2 regions of the Rubrobacter sp. M3-4 genome follow, and region 1 is predicted to be linked to the other one. Evidence: riboswitches for the same ligand, from Rfam matches in the RefSeq annotation. Region 1 holds a riboswitch; the other holds the start of a gene.
What was found. A riboswitch is a leader RNA that binds a small molecule or an ion and turns the genes downstream of it on or off. The one in region 1 is predicted to bind S-adenosylmethionine.

Region 1 (6,334 bases):
GACCTCGTCGAGCCTGACCTCCGGGTCCTTCTTGCGCGCCGCCCCGATGGACTTTATGGAGATGTTGTAGAGCCCGCGGAGGTTGTTCCCGCCGGAGGGGTTGCCCTCGGCGGTGTGCCCGTGCCAGGCGGCGCGCTCCTCGAACCTCTCCACCATCGAGAGGAAGCGGCGGGCGACATCGAGGTCGCGCACCCGCGAGAGGACGTACTCCTCCGCCCCGATCAGCTCGTCGGTCTCAGCCAGGTTCGCGCTCCCGCCGTTCCGGAGCACCTCCTTCGCCACCCATCCGGCGAGCGGGTTGGCCGAGACGCCGGAGAAGGCGTCGGAGCCCCCGCACTGCAGCGCGACCCTGAGCCCCGAAAGCGGCTCCTCGGTGCGCCGGGCGCGTCCCACCTCCCCGAGCCAGCCCGCGACGATCTTCTCCGCCCGCCGCAGCCCGGTCTCGAAGGGACAATCGAGCGTCATGAAGCGGTGCGGGACGTCGCCGAGCGGGTAGCCTCCCTGCCAGGCGTAGCGGCGCACCATCTCGCCGGTCACGGGCGCCCCCGGCTCGTCCACCGCGAGCACGGCCCCGACGTTGGGATGGACCATGAACCCCGCGAGCGTCCGGAGCAGGAGGTCGAGGTTGTTGGGCGTGCGGTCCTCGCCGCCCTCGGTGTGCGCGACGGCGACGACGCCGTCCAGGCCGGGATGCCCGCCGGCGGCCGCCCTCATCCTGCGCTCCAGAGCCTTCGCGAAGGAGCCGGTGCGCGAGGTTATCCCCAGGACCACGACGTAGTTGCGGGTCCCGACCCCGCGTCCGCCGCCACGCCGGTACCCGTAGAACGTGGCGCGATCCGGGTGTAGAGGCACCTGCTCCGCCGGGCGGAAGCGCTCCTCGTCGAGCCGGTAGGGCATAAGCGGTGCGTCGGTGAAGTTGGCCTCCCGCGGGAGCCCGAAGCCCACGCGCCGCTCTCTCAGAACCCGCAGGATCTTCTCGTTGCACAGGTACCCTCCGGGCGGTATCCCGCGCACCGCCTCCCCGAACGGGAGCCCCCAGGAGAGGAGCGGGTCCCCACTCCGGATGGCGCGCACGGCGAAGCGGTGCCCCTCGAGTACGGTGTGCCGGATCACGATCTCATCTTCGCCGCACATGACCCGCGTCCCGGCCTTCAGGGTGCGCACGGCGATCGCAGCGTTGTCCCGAGGGTCCGGGAGACGTCCGACCTCTTCGAAGCCAACCCGCTCGTACGCACCCAAGATGGCGCCCCTCCTCTCTCCCCGACGTTACCGGCTCCAGTGTAACCCGGATGCGGGGGCCGGGGCCCGGAAGATATACTCTTCACCCAGCAGGGCAGGCTCGCATCGAGAGAGGAGACGCGCATGGCCGAAGTCGTCGAGAGGCTCACCAAGAAGAGCGAAGACTCCAGCCGCTGGTATCTGGACGTGATCCGGATGGCCCGGCTCGCCGATTACGGCCCGGTGCGCGGAACCTTCGCGATAAGACCCTACGGGTACGCGATCTGGGAGAGGATGCAGCGGGATCTCGACGACCGCTTCAAGGCGACCGGCCACACCAACGCCTACTTCCCGCTGTTCATCCCCGAGAGCTACCTGAAGAAGGAGGCCGAGCACGTCGAAGGATTCAACCCCGAGGTGGCCTGGGTGACCCGGGCCGGGAGCGAAGATCTCGAGGAACCCATCGCCGTCCGCCCGACCTCCGAGACGATAATCTGCGACTTCTACCGCAAATGGATCGACTCCTACCGCGACCTGCCCATCCTGATAAACCAGTGGTCCAACTTCGTGCGCTGGGAGAAGGTGACCCGGCCCTTCCTGCGAACTACGGAGGTTCTCTGGCAGGAGGGCCACACGGTGCACGCCACCGCGGAGGAAGCCCGCGAGGAGGCCCTGCGGATGCTCGGGGTCTACAGGGACTTCTACGCCGAGACCGCGGCCATCCCGGTACTCACCGGGGCGAAGAGCCCCTCGGAGCGCTTCGCCGGGGCCGTCGAGACGTTCACCTGCGAGGCGCTGATGGGCGACGGGCGGGCGCTGCAGGCCGCCACCAGCCACGACCTCGGGCAGAACTTCGCGAGGGCGTTCGACATCACCTTCCTGGACGAGAACCAGGAGCGGGTCTACCCCTACCAGACCTCGTGGGGCTTCTCCACCCGGGCGGTCGGGGCGCTCATCCTGGTCCACGGCGACGACCGGGGGCTGAAGCTCCCGCCGCGCCTGGCCCCCACCCAGGCGGTCATCGTCCCGATCTACCGGGGCAAGAGCAAGGGAGCGGTGCTCGAAGAGACGCGGAAGCTCCTCTCGGAGCTCGAGGGCTCCGGCCTGAGGGTCGAGGCCGACCTGGACGAGGAGCACTCCCCCGGCTGGAAGTTCAACGAGCACGAGGTACGGGGGGTGCCGGTGCGCATCGAGCTCGGGCCGAAGGACATCGAGAAGGACCAGGTCGTCCTGGTGCGCCGCGACACCGGCGAGAAGGAGTTCGCGGGCCGCAGAGGGCTGACGCGGCGGCTGCCGGAGCTCCTGGAGGAGATCCAGGAGAACATGCTGCGTCAGGCGCGCTCGTTCCTCGAGGAGAACACCCGCCACGTCGAGAGCTACGAGCAGATGAAGGAGACCATCGCCGAGAAGCGCGGCTTCGTCGTCGCTCCGTGGGACGGCACCGAAGAGACCGAGCAGCGGATAAAGGAGGAGACGAAGGCGACGATCCGCCTCCTGCCCTTCGAGCGGGAGGAGGGCAAAGACCCGGTCTCCGGCCGGCCGGGGAAGACAGCTGTCTTCGCCCGGGCCTACTAGGCCCGCCACTTGACCGGGGCACGGAGGGCGGCTAGGATTCCCGAACGCACGTTGTAAGCGGAGTTCTATTCATAGAACTTAGTACCCTTGGAGGGGGGAAAAGTGCACGACCTTCGTGGTGCTCTCGGGCGACCCGGACCTCTCCGCGCCCGAGCAAGGCTGTTCTGGGTCATGGCCCTCGCGCTCGCCGTCTCGCTCTCCGCCGTCGTGCTCGCGACTTCGGACCGAAAGGTCGAGGCGCGCCAGCGGCCCGCGCTTCCCCCGGCGGGGAAGCCTGTGATCCCCTACCTGCTCTCCGACCGGAAGACCGTGGCGGCGCTCGAGAAGGAGTTCGGGCTGAACGGCGATAAGAAGAGAGAGCTCCTGCTCGCCGTCCGGCGCGAGAACCGCGCCATCGCCGGCGCCTACGCCCGGAGCGAGCGGGTCCTGGGAGCCGGGAGGAACTCCATGGCCCGCAGCGGAGATGCCGTCGTCGTCTCCGCGTACAACCGCCGGGTGAGCCGGGCGGAGGAGCGGGCCAGAGCCGAGATCCTGGGGCTCGTCCCCGCCCGGGAGCGCCCCGCCCTGAGAAGCTGGCTCGGGAGCCGGTGGAACCAGGCGGTGCGGCAGAACTGCGGGGGCTACACGCGGCTCACGTACAACACCAGATCCTCTCTGGGGGTCACCGACAGGGTCTACGCCACCCAGTACAACGGCTACACCAACTTCGAGGTCGCACTGCCGCACCGGGCGCTCAAACAGAAAGGCGGCTTCAGGGTCCGCCTGAGCTACGGTGGACGCAGCGTCTGGGTGCGGGTGAAGGAGGTCGGGCCGTGGAACACCCGCGACAACTACTGGCAGAGCAGCAGGTACCGCACCATGTGGCGCAACCTCCCCCGGGGCGTGCCGGAGGCCAAAGCCGCCTACTGCCGGAACTACAACCAGGGCGAGGACGAGTTCGGCCGCACCGTTGCCAACCCCGCCGGCATAGACATAACCCCGGCCGTCGCCCACCGGCTCGGCCTCGCGACCTACGAGAACGCCAGGATCACGGTCTACTACCCCTGGGTCGGACACTAACCTCCTTGACCGCGGGGCGATGATGCTTTAGCATCTCTGCCCAAGCGCGAACCCGCATCGAGAGCGGTGGAGGGAACTGGCCCTGCGAAGCCGCGGCAACCGGCGGAGCTCCTCGTAAAGCTCCGTGAGGTGCCAAATCCAGCAGGCGGCGGCCCATAGGTCTCCGGCCTGGAAGATGTGGGAAGAGCCTGAAAAGCGGCCTCTTCTGCGAGCGGGTTAGCGCGCCGGGCGGTGGGACAGCCGCCTCATGACGTGTAGACCCGACGAGGGAAGGAGGCTGTATTACTCCGAAGCATGGCACAAGATCCGGGGGCCGGGGCTAAGGAAGCCCCGGCCCGTTCGGGCAGGGTTCTCTGCCGCATAGGACCTTTCGAACCGGAGCTCGGCGGCCATCTCCCCGAGGTAGTTCTGGCCTACGAGACCTGGGGCGAGCTCAACGGGGCGAGGGACAACGCGGTTCTCATCGTCCACGCCCTCACGGGCGACTCGCACGCCGCCGGGGAGCCGGACGAGGAGTACAGGCGCGGCGGCTGGTGGCATCCCCTGATCGGGCCGGGGCGTCCGGTGGACACGGAGCGGTACTTCGTGGTCTGCTCGAACGTGCTCGGCGGGTGCTCCGGGAGCACGGGGCCGGCCTCCCGCGACCCGGTCTCCGGCAGGCCCTACGGGATGCGCTTCCCGCTCGTCACGATCCGGGACATGGTGCGGGCCCAGAAGCGCCTGCTCGAGGAGCTCGGCATAGAGCGTCTCGAGCTGGTCGCCGGGGGCTCCATCGGCGGGCAGCAGGCGCTCGAGTGGGCCGTAGAGTTCCCCGGGTTCGCGAGGAGGGTGATCCCGGTCGCCGCGACCGGCGCCCTCGGGCCGCAGGGGATCGGGATGAGCGAGATCGGACGCCGGGCGATCATGTCCGACCCCGACTGGCAGGGGGGCGACTACTACGGCACGGGGCGCTCGCCGGAGCGGGGGCTCGCCATAGCCCGGATGGCCGGGATGATGACCTACCAGAGCGCGCAGGGGCAGTGGGAGCGCTTCGGGAGGAGGCCGGCGACGCGTCCGGCGCTCTACGAGGAGTTCGGCGGGCGCTTCGAGGTGGAGAGCTACCTGCACTACCAGGGACGCGACCTGGTGAGGAGGTTCGACGCCAACTCCTACCTGTACCTGACGCGCGCGATGGACCTCTACGACGTGGCCGCGGGCTACCGGTCCGAGCAGGAGGCGCTCTCGCGCATGGAGTCGGAGGTGCTCTTCGTGGGCATCTCGAGCGACTGGCTCTTCCCGGCGGCCGAGGTGCGCGCCCTCGCGGAGAGGGCGCGGCGGGCGGGGGCGAGGGCGCACTACACCGAGATAGAGTCCCCGAACGGCCACGACGCGTTCCTCAAGGACTGGGACGCGATGGAGGCGGTCTTCAGAGACTTTCTGGAGTAAGGAGCAGGAGAAGCGAACGGAGCGTGATCCATTGAGAGAGAAACCCCTGGTGATCAAATTCGGGGGCACCTCGGTCGGCGGGGGCGAGCAGTTCGTCCGCGCCGCGGGGATAGCCGCCGAGGAGGCCCGCAGACGTCCGGTGGCCGTCGTCGTCTCGGCCATGCGCGGCGTGACCGACGAGCTCATCGGGTACACCGGGGAGGCGGGCTCTCGAACCGCACCGGGGGTCGAGGCCCTGCTCGAAAATCTGGCCCGGCGACACCTCGAGGCGGCGCGGTGGGCGTGCTCCGGGGAGCGGCTCGCGGAGCTCGAGGATGATCTGTATCGTCTCCTGTCGGAACTGAGGGGGCTGTGCCTGGGTGGGGGTGCCGATCGCAGGGAGGCCATCGCGTCCTTCGGCGAGCGGCTCTCGGCGAGGATGATGGCTGCGGTGCTGGACGAGCTCGGCGTACCGGCCGCGGTGGCCCCAGACCCGATAGCGACCCGCGGCGGCGGCGACGGCCCCGAGGTCGACCCGGAACGGACGCGGCAGCGATGTAACCGCAGCGTCACGCCGCTGCTCGAGGAAGGGATGGTCGCGGTCGTCCCCGGCTACGTCGGGCGTGCCCCGGACGGCGGCGTGGCGACGCTCGGACGGGGAGGCTCGGACCTCTCGGCGACGGTGCTCGGCCGGGCCCTGGGCTCCGAGGAGGTCTGGATCATGACCGACGTCGACGGCGTGCTCTCGGCGGACCCGGCCCTCGTGCCCGGGGCGGTGCCGATCCCCCACCTCTCCTACGAGCAGGCCGGGGCGTTCGCCCGCCTCGGGGCGAAGGTGCTGCACCCGAGGACGATGGAGCCGGCAGAGGCGGCCGGGATGGAGGTCGTGGTGAAAAACACCTTCAACCCCTCCTTCCCCGGCACGCGCATCTGTTCCGGGGAGAGCGGCGGGGCGCGCTGCGTCGGCCTCCGGCGGGGCATCGCCGTCGAGATCCCCTGCGGCGGGGGACGCAGGCGCCGGGCGGCGGCCGTCGTGTGCATCGGCGGCCGGGAGAGCGGGCTGCTCGAGCGCGGCACC
Region 2 (6,334 bases), on a different contig from region 1:
GCGGCAGGGGGCTCTCGAGGGCGTCCAGCGCCCGGCTCAGGGGGGAGACGTCGACGTTCCCGCCGAAGAGCGCGGCCTCCTGCAGCACGACGAGCGCGCATCCCCTCTGCGCGAGGTGCCTGATCTGGGGCCCTATGACGTTCGCCGCGATCTCCTCGGCCTCGATCCCTCCCGTGGAGAGGGCGGCGAAGGAGTGGGGGGAGGGGAGCGTCGCCACCCATCCCCCGGCGGGGAGCCTGGAGAACGCGAAGTAGGGCTCGCCGAGCGGCTCGGCGAGGCGCACCCTGCCGCCGGCGGGAGAGGGTGCCCGGAAGAACGTGTTGGTGTTCAGGAAACGGGTGAGGGGGCCCGGCTCGATGCCCTCCGAGGCCTCGGCGAACGGGCGAAAGATGTCCTGCCAGACGAGGAGCCCGTCCGAGACGTAGTCCAGCCCGGCCTCCCGCTGCGCCTCGAGGAGGCGCCCGAGGTCTTCTTCCCTCCTTCTCTCTACCTCTTTCTCCGTCGTCCGCTTCCTCTCCAGATCCCGGGTGGCCTGCACCAGCTCCTCGGAGCGGGCGTAGATCCCGGGCGCGTAGGCTTTCGTCTGCGGCATCTCCTCTCCTTCCCTTTTCTAACTTCTAACTGCGCGAGTGGGGCCTCTGTGCGGCCTCCATGACCGCCGCGGCGAGCTCCGGCGCGCCCGCCGGGGGCATTATGTACGCTCCGGAGACGAGATGCTGCGTCCGGGAGAGGATCTCCTGCGCGACCTCGACCCCGTAGAGCAGGGCATCCTCGGGGGAGAGGTCCGCCAGGCGGCGGCGGATGCGCTCGGGGATGCTGATGCCCGGCACCTCGTGGTGCAAGAACTCCGCCTGCCTGGCGCTCCTCAGCGGCAGGAGCCCGAGGAGGAGCCTCACCCTCTCGTCCCCTATCTCCTCCAGCGCCCGCTCGAGCGCCCCGACCTCGAAGACCGGCTGGGTCCAGAAGGCGTGCGCCCCCGCCTCGAGCTTGCGCCGGAGCCGCTCGACCTCCGAGCGCAGATCCTCCGCCGTCGGGTTGAAGGCCGCCCCGATGAGGAAGCCCGGCGCCCGTCCGACCGAGTTGCCCGCGAGATCCTCCCCCGCGTTCATCCTGGAGAGGATGTGGATCAGGCCGATCGAATCCGTGTCGAAGACGCTCGTGGCTTCGGGGTAGTCCCCGATCTGGGCCGGGTCCCCCGTGACGGCGAGGATGTTCTTCACCCCGAGGGCGGCGGCCCCGAGCAGGTCGGCCTGCAGCCCGAGGATGTTGCGGTCGCGGCAGGAGATGTGCGCGACGACCTCTATGCCGGCCTCCTCCTGCACCACCTTCGCCGCCGCCACCGGGTGCATCCTCAGGCGCGCCCGGGCCCCGTCGGAGATGTCTATCGCGTCCGCCCCCCTCTCCTTCAGGAAGCGAGCGGCCTCGACGACGCCGGAGATGTCGTTCCCGCGCGGGAGGTCGACCTCGACGGCGATCGCGAAGCCTTCTTCCAGCCTCTCGGCGAGCCGGGTGGCTGGCCCCGATCTCACCGTCCCGTCGTCGGACCTCTTCGCCACGGCCTGCGGGCGGGTCGTCCTCCGCTCCGGTACGAAGTCTTCGAGCGCCCGGGCTAGGGCGGCTATGTGCTTCGGGGTGGTGCCGCAGCAGCCACCGATGAGGCGGGCCCCGGCGGCGGCGAGGGTCAGCCCGCGGGCGGCGAAGTGCTCGACGTCTTGGGTGTAGCGCACCCGGCCGTCGACGAGCTGCGGCAGTCCGGGGGTGGGGTAGGCGGCGACCGGACCGGCGACGGCGGACATCTGCTCGACGATCCCGGCCATCCGCTGCGGGCCGACGGTGCAGTTGGCCCCGATGAGGTCCACCCCCCACGAAGAGAGCTCGCGCGCGACCCGCTCGGGGAGCCCTTCGGCGAGCGTCTCACCGTCCTCGACGAAGGTCTTGGAGGCGATGACGGGAACGCCGAAGGCGCGGGTCGCCTCGTAGGCCAGGCGCAGCTCCCGCAGGTCGGTGAAGGTCTCCAGGATCAGGGCGTCCGCCCCCCCTTCGAGGAGCGCCTCGGCCTGCTCGGCGAACGCCTCCCTGGCCTCCTCCGGAGTCAGGCTCCCCACCGGAGCGAGCGGCCTCCCGAGCGGGCCTATCGCGCCGAGCACCAGCACCTCCGTGGAGGTCCCTTCGGCGGCTTCTTTCGCGAGAGCGGCCCCGGAGGCGTTTATCTCGCGCACCCTGTCCTCCAGGGCGTGCTCGGCGAGCTTGATGCGGCTCGCGGCGAACGTGTTCGTCTCTATCGCCCGGGCCCCGGCGCGCACGTACTCCTCGTGCGCCCTTCGGACGAGATCCGGATGTGTGAGGTTCGCCCGGGCGTAGGGATGCCCGTAGCCCACGCCACGTTCCGCCAGAAGGGTCCCCATCGCGCCGTCGCCGACGAGGACCCGACCATCGAGATACTCTCTGAGGTTCTTATCCAAATCCACCAGCCTCTCTCCGCTCCGTCGATCTTCGCGCGGAGGAGAGGCCGCGGAAAGCTCTGCGGCCCATCTCTCGGAGGCTCCTCCGCGGGAATTGGCACCTGGCGCGGGACTTTCCGCCCGCCGGTTGCCGCGGCTTCGCAGGGCCCGTCCCTCCACCGCTCTTGATGAGCTCGCGGGAATTACACCACGATCGTGGTGGCGTTGCAATCGCCGCGTGGTCGACTGCGGCTCTGGACGTTTGCATCTCTCGTGCGAACCGCCACACCGCAGGTTGGGCTCGCGTCGTTCTTCGGGCCCAATCACGACGGGATGTGGGTCTCAGGAGGGTTCTTCGAGCAGGCCGGCTGTGGAGAGGATGGCCGGGAGTTGTTCGCGGATCTTCGGGTGGCTGAGGAGACCCTGGTGGCTTCCCTCGTACCAGACGATCCGTGGGCTTCCCCAGTGGCGCCACAGCCGCTCGGGCTGGGATGGAGGGACGACCCGGTCGGCGTTGCCGGCGAAGATGGCGAGCCTCTCCGGGGGGAGGAGGGGATCGAGGGCGAGAGGTGAGATGACGCGGCTCAGCAGCGCCAGTTTCCGCTCGTCGAGGCCGGAAGCCTCGAGGCTCTTCACCGCGGCGCTCGGGGCGGCGTTCCAGAACATGTCCGGGTAGTCGGAGGGGGGATTGCTGGCCACGACGCACTCGAGGTCGCGCTCGAGTCCGCACAGCAGCGCGGCGACGTAGCCTCCGAGGGAGTGTCCCAGGACGCCTATGGCCGGGGCTCCCTCCAGGCGCAGCCGGACGGTGATCCTGCGGATGTCCCAGAGTGCCTGGGACGCTGCGTGCAACGTGTCCATTATGTCCCCGGAGAGCACCCGGTCTCCGCTTATGAGCCCGATCTTTCGCGGGCCGTGGGTCGGGAGCACCGGGATCAAGACGTTGAGGCCCAGCTCGCGGTGCAGGTAGTCCGGCTCGAAGAGCGAGAGGTCCAGCCTGGGGGAACCCATGCGGATGCCGGGTATGCACACCAGCCACGGGCGCTGCTCCCCTTCGTGCCGCAGGACCCAGGCGCAGGCGGTGCGGTTGCTCTCGTAGGAGAGCCAGCGCTCGTATCCCGGCTCTGCGGGGTGCGGCTCGTAGCCGCTCTCGTAGGTTATCTGCTCGAAGGCGGTCCTGCGGACGTGACGCCTCCTTACGCGGACCTCGTTCACCGGGGGCGGGGTGCGGTGGTAGAGGGCCGGCCTCGCCAGCCACCCCTTCTCGTCGAAGAGCGCGAGCGCCGCTTCCGCCTCTTCCGAGACCCGTCGGGCCCGCTCCCCGGTCAGGAGCGGCCACGTCGTGAGAGCGAGGTAGCACATCGAGGCCTCGTCCTCGGCGGCGCGAGCGGCCAGCTTCACGCCGATCTTCGGCTGCGGGACCCCCTCGGGCAGCTTCTCCCGGACGAGCGAGGCGTAGCCGGTCAGGACGAAGCCCGTGGCGGAGAGCACGAGGAGGACGGCGGCGGCTGGTCCCGCGACCGCGAAGTAGGGGATGGCGAACACCGTCCCGAGCAGGGAGCCGAAGGCCATGAAGTGTCGGATGCGGGCGTTGCCGGCCCACAGGAGGTCCGAGAGCCCGGCCGCGAAGAGCAGCGCTCCCGGCGGCCATCCCAGGAGCACGCCCCACCCTCCATCCCGTGCCCCGCTCCAGAGCCAGGCTCCGCCGAGCACGATCGGCCAGAGGGTGGAGAGGAGCAGGATCAGGTGCCGCCTTCTGGGGTTCTCCCGAAGGTCCTCGTCGTGTTCCTTCTCCCTATCCTGCGGCATCAGGGTCGTCCCCGGTGTTTGACAGCAGGACGCAACGAGCTACTCGTACTGTACAGCCTCCACGATGTCCTTTCTCGCGGCCGTCCGGGCCGGAAGGAGCCCGGCGAGCACCCCGATCACGAGCCCCGCAAGGATCGCGTAGAGGGCCGGGAGCGTCGGGTAGTAGAAGGAGATGTCGAAGCCGTTCGCCCCGGTCCCGCGCACGAAGAGGTACCCCAGGAAAGAGCCCAGCGCCACCCCCAGCAGGCAGCCGATCACGCTTATCACGACCCCCTCGTCCACGATCAGCCGCCCCACCTGCAGCCTGGTGGAGCCGATGGCCCGGAGGATGCCTATCTCCCGCGTGCGCTCGAAGACGCTCATCGAGAGGGTGTTGACCACCCCGAACGCCGAGACCGCCACCGAGACGCCCATGATCGCGTAGAAGAACACGTACTGCTGCTCGAAACTGCGCTCTATCGAGGCCTTCCACTCGGCGTTCGAGTAGAGCGTGAGCTGTGGGTAGTCTTTGATGATCTCTTTTATCCTGTGCGCCACGGCCTTGCGATCGGCGCCGGGGGCGACCTTTATGGCGAGGAATCTGTCTCCGCCCACGTTGAAGTCCCGCGCGAGCGCTCTCTTGGAGATGTAGACGCCCGTGCCCCCGCCGAGGATGTCGTTGTCGACTATCCCAGCGACCCGGTAGTGACGGGTGCCTTTCGGGCTCGGCACGGATACCTCGGAGCCGACCCCGAGGTGCTGGGAGCGGGCGAGCTGCTTGCCGATGATCGCCTGACCGTGCTGGAGCTTAGAGAAAGCCCCCCTGCCCACGCCCTTGCCGGAGGCGTAGTTGATCCTGAAGATGTCCGTGTAGTTTCTGTCCAGCCCGAAGATGAAGAAGACCTGGCCTCCGCGGGCCTGTACGGTGGAGGAGATGCCGGTCGTCTCCTCCACGCCGGGGATCTTCCCTATCCTGTGGGCTATCCTGGAGGAGAAGACTATGTTCGAGTTCTGCGCCGTGGGCTCGACGACGTAGTCGCTGCCGAGAGAGTTGTCCAGGTAAGCCCGGATCGAACCGAGCAGGCTCCCTCCCAGGGTGGCGAAGGCTATGACGAGGGCGATGCCGATCATGAGCGCCGAGGCCGTGAGCGCCGTCCTGCCCGGGTTGCGGGTGGCGTTGGCCGACGCCATTCGCCCTTCGACCCCGAAGAGGAGCCTGAGCAGAGGGGAGAACCCCGCGGCCATCGGCCTGACGAGCGCAGGGACCAGGAGAGAGATGCCCAGGAAGATCGCGATGACCCCGGCTATGCCGGAGGCGTAGACGAGCCCCTGCAGCTGGGCCGAGAGGTGCTTCGCCAGGTAGTAGGTCCAGGGGATGCCCCCTCCGGCGAGGACCACACCGGCGATGGGCGAGAGCCTGGCGACGCGGCCGCGCCGCCTCCCCCCGCTGGAAGCGCTGCGGGAGCGCATCGCCTCCACCGGGCTCACCCGGCCCGCGCGCAGCGCCGGGTAGAGGGCGGCGAGCACCGTGATCAGCACGCCTATCACCACCGCCGAGACGAGCGCGAACGGTGAGACGTCCACCCGCTCTATCTGGAAGTGGAATGCCCGGCCGAAGAGGTAGGAGAGACCTCGGGCCATCAGGTAACCGAACGCGAGCCCCGCGATGGAACCCAGCACCCCCAGCGCGGCGGCCTCCGTGATGACCGAGCGGGCGATCATCGAACGCGTCGCCCCGAGCGCCCGGAGCATCCCGAGCTCCCGGGTCCGCTCCAGGACGGTCATCGAGAGCGCGTTGAAGACCAGGAACGCCCCGACGAAGAGCGAGGTCCCGGCGAAGAACAGGAGCGCGAGCTCGAAACCCTGGAACTGGCTGTTCGCCTCGCGGGTGCGGGTCGAGGAGAGCTGGGCCGTGAGCCCTCTGCCGAGCGAGGAGTCGAGCTCCTTCCTGAGCCGCTCGACCGGCACCCCCTTCGCCGCCTGCACGGCCACACCCGAGATCCTGTGCGGGTAGCCGAACTCCTTCTGGACGAAGCGCAGCGGGGCCATGCCGAAGGCGATCCCTCCGAAGGAGCCACCCGGCGTCCTGAGCGTACCCACCAGCT

Region 2: another riboswitch for S-adenosylmethionine. It lies ahead of AC6EKW_RS08220 (bifunctional homocysteine S-methyltransferase/methylenetetrahydrofolate reductase); the one in region 1 lies ahead of metX (homoserine O-acetyltransferase MetX).

What each region holds. Positions count from the first base shown of each region.
Region 1 covers NZ_JCBAJP010000014.1:48,069-54,402, forward strand. The annotation lists gene AC6EKW_RS13615 (UxaA family hydrolase) at 1-1,239, opposite strand, end outside; gene proS (proline--tRNA ligase) at 1,363-2,793, shown strand; gene AC6EKW_RS13625 (DUF8814 domain-containing protein) at 2,965-3,852, shown strand; SAM riboswitch class I at 3,904-4,034, shown strand; gene metX (homoserine O-acetyltransferase MetX) at 4,147-5,277, shown strand; gene AC6EKW_RS13635 (aspartate kinase) at 5,309-6,334, shown strand, end outside.
Region 2 covers NZ_JCBAJP010000006.1:8,531-14,864, reverse strand. The annotation lists gene AC6EKW_RS08225 (uroporphyrinogen decarboxylase/cobalamine-independent methonine synthase family protein) at 1-592, opposite strand, end outside; gene AC6EKW_RS08220 (bifunctional homocysteine S-methyltransferase/methylenetetrahydrofolate reductase) at 618-2,468, opposite strand; SAM riboswitch class I at 2,526-2,636, opposite strand; gene AC6EKW_RS08215 (alpha/beta hydrolase family protein) at 2,784-4,250, opposite strand; gene AC6EKW_RS08210 (ABC transporter permease) at 4,290-6,334, opposite strand, start outside.